DNA from 2 places in the Burkholderia stagnalis genome. Region 1 is predicted to be linked to the other one. Evidence: predicted binding sites of a transcription regulator. Region 1 holds the regulator's gene; the other holds the start of a gene.
The links. The regulator FliA, encoded in region 1, starts transcription of late flagellar genes. The targets are predictions, from matches to a motif close to CTAAAGTTTNNNNNNNNNNNGCCGNTA.
Positions count from the first base shown of each region.

Region 2: a site for FliA is predicted at 3,878-3,904, ahead of flgM (flagellar biosynthesis anti-sigma factor FlgM). Genes of this name have one in related genera too.

Region 1 covers NZ_CP156685.1:265,920-271,689, forward strand. The annotation lists gene ahcY (adenosylhomocysteinase) at 1-1,063, opposite strand, end outside; S-adenosyl-L-homocysteine riboswitch at 1,096-1,214, opposite strand; gene ABFO07_RS01350 (RNA polymerase sigma factor FliA) at 1,291-2,022, opposite strand; gene ABFO07_RS01355 (MinD/ParA family ATP-binding protein) at 2,048-2,863, opposite strand; gene flhF (flagellar biosynthesis protein FlhF) at 2,856-4,562, opposite strand; gene flhA (flagellar biosynthesis protein FlhA) at 4,559-5,770, opposite strand, start outside.
Region 2 covers NZ_CP156685.1:697,345-703,114, forward strand. The annotation lists gene ABFO07_RS03325 (M24 family metallopeptidase) at 1-1,235, shown strand, start outside; gene ABFO07_RS03330 (SGNH/GDSL hydrolase family protein) at 1,520-2,881, opposite strand; gene ABFO07_RS03335 (flagella synthesis protein FlgN) at 2,993-3,433, opposite strand; gene flgM (flagellar biosynthesis anti-sigma factor FlgM) at 3,510-3,848, opposite strand; gene flgA (flagellar basal body P-ring formation chaperone FlgA) at 3,952-5,220, opposite strand; gene flgB (flagellar basal body rod protein FlgB) at 5,425-5,770, shown strand, end outside.

The DNA.
Region 1 (5,770 bases):
GGCGGGTCGACGCAACGTCGATTTCCGAGTCGAAGTGGCCGATGTTGCAGACGATCGCGTTGTGGCGCATCGCCTTCATGTGATCGTGGCCGATCACGTGGAAGTTGCCGGTCGCCGTCACGAAGATGTCGGCCTTGTCGGCCGCGTATTCCATCGTCACGACGCGGTAGCCTTCCATCGCCGCCTGCAGCGCGCAGATCGGATCGATTTCCGTGACCCACACGGTCGCGCCAAGGCCGCGCAGCGATTGCGCGCAGCCCTTGCCCACGTCACCGTAGCCCGCGACGACCGCGACCTTGCCCGCGATCATCACGTCGGTCGCGCGCTTGATGCCGTCGACGAGCGACTCACGGCAGCCGTACAGGTTGTCGAACTTCGACTTGGTGACCGAATCGTTCACGTTGAACGCCGGGAACGGCAGGCGGCCGTCCTTTTCCATCTGGTACAGGCGGTGCACGCCGGTCGTGGTTTCCTCGGTCACGCCCTTGATGTGCGCAAGGCGCTTCGAGTACCAGTTCGCGTCGATGTCGAGGTGCTTCGCGATCGACTTGTACAGCGCGACTTCTTCCTCGTTGGTCGGCTTGGCGATCACCGAGCGGTCCTTCTCGGCCTTCGAGCCGAGGATCAGCAGCAGCGTCGCGTCGCCGCCGTCGTCGAGGATCATGTTCGCGAACTCGCCGTTCGGCCATTCGAAGATGCGGTGCGAGAACTCCCAGTATTCGTCGAGCGACTCGCCCTTGAACGCGAACACCGGCGTGCCGGCTTCGACGATCGCGGCAGCCGCGTGGTCCTGCGTCGAGAAGATGTTGCACGAGGCCCAGCGCACGTCGGCGCCGAGCGCCTTCAGCGTCTCGATCAGCACGCCCGTCTGGATCGTCATGTGCAGCGAGCCGGCAATGCGCGCGCCCTTCAGCGGCTGCTGCGCCTTGTATTCGTCGCGGATCTGCACGAGGCCCGGCATTTCGGTCTCGGCAATGTTCAGTTCCTTGCGGCCCCAGCCGGCAAGCGCCATGTCGGCGACGAGGTAATCGTTGGAAGCTTTGGAATCGATGACGGCGTTCATCACGCCCTCCTTTCTAAAAAGTTTAGAAAATGGTGACGTGAGCGCCGTTCAGGAAGCGGCTTGCCGGCGCGATGCGCACGGGCCCTGCCGCTTGGTGAAGCTTTCCGAGCCTGGCGGACGCTGATGGTCCGTCGCAACGCTCCTCGGAAAACGGGTGGGATTGTAGCAAATCGCCATGAAAATTGCGTGACCGGCACGCGCGTGTGCGACGCGCGCCGATGAAGGGGTCAGTTCTCCGTGCCGACCCACGCCTGCTCGCGCAGGCGCGCGCGCAGGCGTGCGACCGCCTGGCTGTGCAGCTGGCACACGCGCGACTCGCTGACCTCGAGCACCGCGCCGATCTCGCGCAGGTTCAGGCCCCGCTCGTAGTACAGCGACATCAGCAGCTTCTCGCGCTCCGGCAGCCGCTCGATCGCCTCGATCAGCGCCTCGCGCAGATGCTCGTCGAGCAGCGACGACAGCGGATCGGCGTGATCGACGCGGTAGCGGTCGAGGAACGGCTCGTCGTCGGCCGCGCGGTCGAAATCCTCGTAGTAGATGAGCTGGCTGCCGTGCAGGTCCTGCAGCATCCCCTGGTATTCGTCGAGCGGCATGTTCAGGTGCTGCGCGATCTCCGCCTCGCTCGCGGCGCGGCCGAGCTGCTGCTCGACCTTGTGCACCGCGTGCTCGACCTCGCGCGACGTCTTGCGCAGGCTGCGCGGCAGCCAGTCGTTGCTGCGCAGCTCGTCGAGCATCGCGCCGCGGATGCGCTGCGTCGCGTAGGTCTCGAACTGCGCGCCCTGGTCTTCCTTGTAGCGGCCGGCCGCGTCCATCAGGCCGATCATGCCGGCCTGGATCAGATCGTCGAGATCGACGCTCGCCGGCATCTTCGCGACGAGCTGCAGGCCCAGGCGGCGCACGAGCGGCGCGTACTGCGACAGCACGTCGGCCTGGGAAATCCTTCCTTGAGCGTTATACATCGTGGCTCTCTCCTTCCGGTGGCGCTCACGCGGCGTGTGCCGCGCCTGCCTCGAACGACGGGCTGCCGCCCGCGCGGTGCCGTCCGGCGCCCGGCCGCGGGCGCAACGGCCAGTACAGCAAGTCGGCGGCGATCTGCCGGTAATCGCGCGCGGCCGGCGACGACGGAAACGCGTCGACTGCCGTGCGCACCAGGTCGCGCGCGCGCTCGACGAGCGGATCGGCGCTCACGCAGCCCGCATCGGCGATCGACACGGTCAGGTAGCGGCTCGCGACGCCCGCGAGGTTCTCGAACGCGGTCTTCGCGTCGTCGTGGCTGCCGACGTGGTTGGTCAGCACGCGGAACTGCGCGACCGCGTGCGCGAAATGCAGCCGCTTCATGCATGCGTAGGCCTCGGTGATCGCTTGCGCGGCCACCCGCGTGACGATCAGCACGTCGTGCGCCTCGCGCGCAAGCGCGGAGAAACCGCCGTCCGCGTCGAGCTGCGCGTCGATCAGCACGATGTCGGCCGGCCCGTCGATGAAATCGCTCAGGTGCGCTTCGCTGTAGCCGGCGCGCGCGAGCGTCGCCGCCGCGCACACGCCGAACCCGGCGGTGACGCGCGTGCGCTCGCCGTCGCGCAGCCACGCGCCGGCCAGCGTCGCCGCGGCCGAATTCACGTCGGCGCGCTCGTCGACGACGAGCACGTCCTTGCCCAGCGCGGCAAGCGCCGCGGCCAGGTTCACGACCGTCGCGGTGCAGCCGACCCCCGTCGGCCCGCCCACCACCGCCACGATCCTCGATGCGCGCCCGGCCAGCAGGCGCCGCAGTCCTTCGGCCTGGTCGATCATCGGTTTATCCAAAGCGCACCTCGTGCAGCTCGGCGGTCGAGCGTGCGGTCAGCGCGGACAGCAGCGCGGGCATGTCCTCGTCCTGCGGCACGAAGGGCGAGCCGTCGCGCGGCACGCAGAACGCGCTCTTCATCAGGAATTTCCGGGTCGCGACGTACAGGTTCTCCGGCACCTTCTGGCCGGTCGACACGTAGTGCACGGGCAGCTTGTAGCGGATCACCGTGTCGAGCACGCCGCCCAGATGGGTCGCCTCGTCGAGCTTGGTGAGGATGCAGCCGGCGAGCGCCGGCTGGCCGTCCGCGCTGCGGTACGCCTGCACGACCTCGTTGAGCGTGTCGCCGTGGCTCGTCGCGTTCAGCAGCAGCAGGCGCTGCACCGGCGTGTTCGCGCCGTGCAGCATCGCGATCTGGTCGGACACCGCGCGGTCGCGCTGGCTCATGCCGATCGTATCGATCAGCACGATGTGCTTGTTGCGCAGCTCGGACAGCGCAAGCTGCAGGTCGCCGCCGTCCTTCACCGCGTGCACCGGCACGCCGAGGATCTTGCCGAAGATGCGCAGCTGCTCGTGGCCGCCGATCCGGTAGCTGTCGGTGGTGAGCAGCGCGACCTTGCTCGCGCCGAAGCGCATCACGCAGCGCGCGGCGAGCTTCGCGGTGGTGGTGGTCTTGCCGACGCCCGTCGGGCCCATCAGCGCGAACACGCCGCCGCGCTCCATCAGCGCATCCTCGCTGTCGAGCACCGGCAGGTTCGACGCGAGCACCGACTGCGCCCACTCGGACGCCTGCTCGAAGGTTTCCGTGCCTTCGCCCTGCGGCAGGTTGTCGACCATCATCCGCACCAGCTGCGCGGAGAAGCCGGCCGCGAACAGGTGCTTCGTCAGCGCGCCGTGCACGGGGCTGCGGCGCTGGCGCTCCTGCCACATCAGGCCGTCGAACTGCTCCTCCATCATCCCGCGCAGCGAACCGAGCTCGCTCATCACCGTGTCGTTGACGATGCGCTCGAGGCGCGCCTTCACCGCGTCGGCCACGGCCGCGGCCGTGTCCTCGGCCAGCCGTGCGCGCTCCGCAGGCTTCGCGGCGGGTGCGGCGGGTGCGTCGGCGATACGGCGCGGCGCCGGTTCGTCGGCCGGCTGGCGGCGCGCGACGTTGCGCTCGACGTTGCGCACGATGTCGCGCGCCCATTCGGGCGTCGTCACGGTGCGGGCCGCGTCGTGCGGCGCGCGGATCGCGCTGTCCTGCGCCGGCGCAGCCTGCGCGCGCGCGATCAGCGCGTCGCGCTGCTGCGTGAGGCGCTTCGCGTGCTCGACGAGCCACGGGGCGGGTTCGGCGGGCGATCCTGCAGCCGGCACGCTCGCGGCCGGCGCCGCCGGTGCGTCTGCCGCGTCGGCGCTCGCGCCGAACACCGACGAGAACACGTCCGGCAGGCCGCCGTCGCCGGTCGCATACGGGTTCATCGCCGAAGCACGCGCCGCCGCGGCGGCCCTGGCCGCCGGCATCGTGCCGCCGGCCCGCAACGCCGCGCCGGGCAGCGCGGCCGCATCGGCAGCCGGCGGGGCGATCGCCGACAGTTCGGCATCGGCGAGCGCGACGATTTCGACGCTGCCGTCATCGAGCGTGCGGTTCGACAGCACGACGGCGTCGGCGCCGAGTGCCTCGCGCACGAGACGCAGTGCGTCGCGGCTCGTCGCGCCGGTGAATTTGCGAATGTTCAAGCGGAACCCCCGATGACGTTAACGACCTTGATCGTGCGTGTGTCCGGCACTTCGGCGTACGACAGCACTTTCAATTGCGGCAGGCTGCGGCGCAGGAAGCGCGCCAGCATGGCGCGCAGCGCGTGCTGCACGAGCAGCACGGGCGGCAGCCCGAGATTCTGTTGACGCAGCATCGCTTCCTGCGTGCCGGTCAGGAGCGCGTGCGCGAGGCCCGGCTCGAGGCCCGGGTTCGCGCCGGTGGCGAGCGCCTGCGACAGCACGCGCTCGAGATTCGCGTCGAGGCCCATCACCTGCATCTCGCCGCCGCCCGGATACCACTGCTGCGTGATCGCGCGGCCGAGCGCGAGGCGCACCGCGGCGGTGATGTCGTATGCGTCGGTGAGGCGGCCGGCCTGCTCGGACACGGCTTCGATGATCGTGCGCATGTCGCGGATCGGCACGCCTTCCTCGAGCAGGTTCTGCAGCACCTTCTGCAGCGTGGTGAGCGAGATCGTCTTCGGCACGAGGTCCTCGACGAGCGACGGCGAATCCTTGCCGGTGCGCTCGATCAGCGCCTGCACTTCCTGGCGGCCGAGCAGCTCGGCCGCGTGCTGGACGACCAGGTGGTTCAGGTGGGTCGCGACGACCGTGCTCGCGTCGACCACCGTGTAGCCGTACACCTGCGCCTGCTCGCGCATCGCGACGTCGATCCACACGGCCGGCAGCCCGAACGCCGGGTCGGTGGTCGGCACGCCGGGCATCGCGGCCGTCACCTGGCCCGGGTTGATCGCGAGCCACTGGCCCGGGAACACCTCGCCGGCGCCGATCTCGACGCCCTTCAGCGCGATCCGGTACGCGTTCGGCCGCAGCTCGAGGTTGTCGCGGATATGGATCACCGGCGGCAGGAAGCCGATTTCCTGCGCGAATTTCTTGCGGATGCTCTTGATCCGCTTGAGCAGCTCGCCGTCGCTGTTCTTGTCGACGAGCGGGATCAGCCGGTAGCCGACTTCGAGGCCGAGCGGGTCGATCAGCTGCACGTCGTCCCAGGTCGCCTCGTGGCTGTCGGCCGACAGCGCCGCGGGCGGCGCGATGTCGGAGACGTCGCCGGCCGCCTTGCGGGCCGCCGCGCGCTGCGCCTGCGTGCGCGCGAGCCAGATCGCGCCGCCGCCGAGCAGCAGGAACGCGAAGTGCGGCATGCCGGGGATCAGCCCCATGATCACGATGATCAC
Region 2 (5,770 bases), 430 kb from region 1:
ACCAGCGGCTCGCCGCGCACACCGGCGCGGCGCAGGGCACGACCGCGTTCGTCACCTGCGCATCGGACGATCTCAGCTATCTGCTGAACAGCCGCGGCTATCACATCCCGAACGCGTCGTCGCATCTCGGCTTCCTGTTCGTGGTGGGCGGGCAGGTCGTGCTGTTCCTGCCGGAAGGCTGCGACCGCTGCCCGGTCGCGCTCGAATCGTATCCGGCGCTGCGGGTGATCCGGCGCGACTTCGCCGAGCTCGAATGCTTCCTCGCGCCGTTCGCGGTCGAGCACCTGTGCTACGGCTTCGAGTCGGTCAACTGCGCGCTCGCCGACACGGTGCGCCGCGTGTGGCCGCAGGCGGCGCACGCCGATTTCAATCCGGTCGAGGCGATGCGGGCCGCGAAGACGCCGGAAGTGCTCGACCAGTTCCGCGCCGCGTTCGTGCGCAGCTCCGCGGCGATCGCCGAGACGATGCGCTGGGCGAAGGCGGGCGAGCCGGGGCAGCGGCACTCCGAATACGACCTGTCCTGCGCGATCAACGACGCGTATGGCGCGCGCTCGGCGGTCGCGCTGACGTTCCCGTCGATCGCGGCGAACGGCGCGAACAGCGCGTCCGCGCATTACACGGCGGCGAGCGCCGACGTCGAGCTGACGGAAGGCGAACTCGTGCTGCTCGACAGCGGCGCCTACTACGAAGGCGGTTTCGCGACCGACTGCACGCGCGTCGTGCTGCGCCGGACCCGCCCGGAGACGGTCGCGCAGCCGTGGCAGCGGGAGATCTACACGGTCGCGCTGAAGGCGTGCATCAAGGGGCTCGTCACGCCGTTCCCGAAAGACGCGACGGGCGGCGACGTCGATGCGGCCGTGCGGCAGGTGTGCCGCGATCATGGCTACGACTTCGGCCACGGCACCGGGCACGGCGTCGGGATTCACGTGCACGAGGGCGGGGTGCGGTTCGCGCCGGGCTCGACGTACGGCCTGGTGCCGAATGCGGTGATCTCGGTCGAGCCGGGCATCTACGTGCCGGGCAAGGGCGGCGTGCGGATCGAGAACATCGTGATCATCCACGCGGGCGACGACGCGCCGGACACGATGCGGTTCGAGAACATCGTCACGGTCGGCTACGACTGGGATCTGATCGACGTCGACCTGCTGACCGACGACGAACGCGATTACCTGCGCGACTACGAGCGGCTGTGCGCCGAGCGCGGCACGCAGGTGACGCCGTGCCCGCTGCTGTAGGCCGCGCGGGCATGAGGGCATGAGGGCCGGCGGGTGAGGCCGGCGGGGGCGCTACCTGCCGCCCCACGCCGATCCTCGCCCGTCGCTCGTCGCCCGCCGCCCGCCGCCCGCCGCCCGTCGCCCGTCGCCCGTCGCTCGTCGCTCGTCGCTCGTCGACTGCCGCTCGTCGCTCGTCGCTCGTCGACTGCCGCTCGTCGACCGTCGCCCGTCGCTCGCCGCTCGCCGCTCGCCGCTCGCCGCTCGCCGCTCGCCGCTCGCCGCCCGCCGCCCGCCGCCCGCCGCGATCAGTTCAGCAGCCGCGCCCGCACGAACGGCACGACCTGCTCCGCGAGCCACGCATGCGTGCGGGTGGTCGGGTGCAGCGTGTCCCAGAACACGAAGCGGGCCGGGTCGCGGCAATCCGCGCGCGGCGTCTGCGCGACCATGTAGGTGACCGACGACGGCTTCGGAATGTCGAGGCACGAGCGCGCCGAATCGTCGAAGCCGTATTTGGCCGGGTGGCTCAGCAGGTCGTCGAACAGCGCGTACGCGTCGAACACCTCGAGCCGCAGCGTCGCGCCGTAGCGTGCGCGCAGCGCGGCGGCCGCGTCGGCGAGGCGCCTGTTGTAGTCCTTCACCTGCGCGGCCACGCTCGCCGTGTCGCTGCGCGTCGCGAACACCGGCGCGCGCGACACGTCCGGCAGCGTCACCAGCATGATCCGCGTCGCGCCGGCCGCGGCGAGCCTGTCGAGGCTGTCGCGCACCGCGTTCGCCGCCTGCTCGGGCGTGCGGTTGTAGTTCACGAGGTCGTTGCCGCCCGCGAACACCGCGAACAGCGTGTTGCCGGGCCGGTAGTCGGGGGCGCGCTCCATGTATTCGCGCCACGAGTCGATCTGCTGCACGAGGCCCGGCACGACGAGGTACTGGTCGGTCGCCGCGCCGCCGATCGCCCAGTTGTAGAACGGCAGCCGCAGCGCGTTCGCGAGATATTCCGGCCACACGGGCCCGTTGCTGAAGCGCCCCGCGTGCCAGCTCGTGCCGTTCGGCAGCTTCCACTGGCTCGCATTGAACATGTTCTGGGTGTCCGACAGGCTGTCGCCGAACACGATCAGCTTGTTCACGCGCGCGTCCTGCTGTGCGGCGTCGATCGTCCAGACGGTGTAGTTGAACGACAGCGCGTTGTTGGCCGCGACCGCCTGCGTGAGATCGGCCTTGATGCCTTTCGCGGCCAGCGTCTTGCGGCACACGTCGGCGAGCGTGTCCTGCGACGTCGTGCTGTAGAACATGTTCTTCCACTGCGTGACGCCATCGGCCCACCAGTAGCCGGGCACCCGGTACCAGTCGCCGCTGCCCGCATCGCGCGCCCATTCATAGGTCGCGGCCGGCTTCAGCGGATCCGCGTCGATCCGGTACCAGCAGCGCAGGTACGTGTAGGTGCCGGCGCCGCGGCGCGCCGCGCGCAGCGATGCGGCGGCTCCGCCCGGCGGCGAGGCCGGCGCGACATCGGGGCCGGACGGCGACAGCGACATGTCGCCCGTCGGGGTCGGCAGCGGCGCGGGGGCGGCGGCCATTGAGTGCGTGGCGGAGAACGTCAGGACGGCGCCCAGCGCCGCGGCTGCGGCCAGACGGGATGACAACGCATTGAGCGCAAGACGGGAATGATGCATGGAGCCCTCCGATTGTTGTGATTGGCGACCCAGCGCGGGTGCGCTGAGTGTATCGGAGGACGTTCGCGCCGGGCTCGGGCCCGGTCTGTCGAAGTATTCTGAAGCCGGCGCTCAGCGCACCAGGGACGACACGCGCCCGTCGGGCCCGTAGAAGCCGACCGCCGCGGGCGCGGAGCGCAGCACCGCGAGCGCGCGTTCGTTGTAATCCATCCGGATCCGGATCAGCATGCCGTTGTTCGCATTGGCCTGGCGGGCCCGTTCGGCGGCCTGCTGCAGCAATTGCCAGCGGCCGGACAGGCGCGCGTCGCGCTCGGCCGCCTGGTCCATGCCCTTCTTGCCGCCGGGGAAGCCGAGCGCGCCCAGCTGGGTGTCGCGCGTGCGTTCGAGCTGCGCGAGGCGGTCGATCAGTTCGGTCTTCTTTTCGATGATGTCCGGCAGCATCGCGAGCGGCTGGGGCGTCGTCAGCGCCTTTTCTTCATACGCGAGCAGCGACGCGAACGCCTCGACCGTCGCGTGTTCGTCGTTGACCGTGGCCAGCAGCTCGTCTCTCATCGCCATTCGCTCATCAGGCCGCCGCGCGGACGGGCCGCACGCCGGCAAACCGGGGTGGCCGGCCTTGCGGGCCGGATCAGCTGCCCTGCGGGCGCTGCTGCTGCAGCAGCTCGCGGGCGGTATTCAGTACGCCGTCGGCGATCTTGCTCGCGTCGATCGTCAGGGTGCCGTCGTTCAGCGCGTCCTTGATCGACTGGACGAGGCCCGTGTCGATGTCGGTGCTGCCGAACGCCGACAGCGTGCGCAGCTGGCCCGACAAACCCGACAGGTTCACGGTCGCATCGCCGCCGCGCGCGCCTGCGGCGCCTGCTTGCGGGGCGGCCGTCGCGGGCGCGTCTTGCTGCGGGCGGCCCGCGCCGTTGCCGGTCGCGGCCGGGGCGCGGGTGTTCGGGTTGGGCGTCGGATCGATTTTCACGATGGTGTTCCTGTGCGGTTTGACCCAGATAACGGCAAGGCGGGGCCAAACTTTAGCATCCCCGGCCCCGGTCAATCCGCTTGAGAATCAGAAACTTGTCGTGTCAGAGCGGAATTTCCACCGTTCCGGCGTCCTTGACGATCGCCGTGACGATCTGTCCGGCCGCCAACCGCACCCGCACCGACTGGCCCGGCGCCGCGTTCGCGAGCGCGCTGCCTTCGGCCGAGATCGTGAAACCCGGCCCGGCCGCGACGACCCGCACGGTCTGGCCGGCCGACACCGATGCCGCGCTCTTCAGCATGTCCTGGCGCAGCGGCAGCCCGGCCGCGACGCGCGCGAGCGCGGTCGCGCCGATCGCCTGCGACGGATCGGTGATCACGGCCTGCGGCAGCACGGTGAGGTCGCCGTCGCGCGCGACCAGGTCGGCCGCCGTCAGCGGCTCGCCCGGCGCGATCTGCCGCGCGGCGACGTAATAGGTGGCCTGCACGACGACCTTCGCCTGCAGGTAGACCGTCCACGGCCGCTCGCCCGCGCAGCGCACGCCGACCGTGGTGCGGCCCCACAGGCGCGCGCCGGTCGGCAGGAACGGTTCGAGCGTGGTGCACGCGGCGAGCCCGCGCGGCAGCGACGGCGACACGGTCGCGGTCGTCTTGCCTGGCAGGCCGGCGATCTGCTGCTGAAGGAAGGCGAGCGCCGTGCGCTGGATCGCATCGGGATCCTGCTGGCCGGGCAGCGTCGCGGGGGCCGGCACGGCCGGGCTGGCGCGCAGCGCCGGCTGCCGGGGCGCGAGCGCCGGGCGCAGGGGCGCGCGCGGATCGGGTGCGCCGGACTGGGCGGCCGTGCCCGCGACGACGGTTACGATCCGGCCCGGATCGCCGGCAGCCATGGCCGGCCGGGCCGAGCGGGCGGCGCCATAGGCGGGGGCGGGGTTGCCGGCCGGCGGCGCGGCGATGCGCGGGGTGGCAGGCGCGGGGGCCGGTGCGGCCGGCAGGACCGTGACGGTGCGCGGCTCGAACGCCGACGCGCCGGCCGGCTGCCCGGCCGCGATCGTCGCGGCGTTTGTGGCGTTTGCGGCGTTGATGCCGGGCACCACCGTGACGACGCCCGCCGGTTGCGCGCCGACGCCCGTCGCGCGCACCGCCTGGGCCATCTCCGGCGCCATGCCTGCCTGCGCGGGCCCCGCCGTCCGCCCGGCGCTCGCCGCGCCGGCGGCCGAGAGCGCGGTCTCGGCCGTCTCGCCGCGCCCGGGAATCACGATCATCCCGTCGTCCGCCGCGTGCGCGGCGCCGAGCCACAGCGCCGCGGCGAGCGCGAACGCGCGCCGCATGCGCGGCCGCCGTCCGTTGTCGCTGCGAAGTGCGCTGCCGGTCATCGCCGTGTCCTCGATCCGTTGTTCCGGATTGCATTCTAGGGAGCGGGGCCGCCGCGCAAACGATGAATAGAGGGGGCCTTTGCCGCGTTATTCGTCCGATTGCCGGTTGCGTGCGCCGCCTACCATGCGTGTCATGGAAAAAAGCCTCTTTGGCCGCCGCGCGGCGAAAGAGCGGTGCAGCGCTTGAAACGGAGAGACGCACAGATGCTGGACAAACTCGATGCCGAATTCGCGTTCGGCCGCCAGGCGCTCGACGTGCGCGCCTATCGGCAGGAACTGCTGTCGTCGAACATCGCGAACGCCGACACGCCGGGCTACCAGGCCCGCGACGTCAATTTCTCGTCGACGCTCGCGCGCTCGCTGAAGCAGGCAGGCGGCGGCCTTGCGCCGAGCAACGCGGCGCCGCTCGCGATGGCGCAGCCGGCCGGCGTGACGAGCGGCATGACGATGGCGTCGACCGCGGCGGGCCACATGGCCGGCACCGTGCAGCTGATTCCGACCGGCGGGCCGTCCGACAACTACGGCCGGGCGCAATACCGCCAGCCGACGC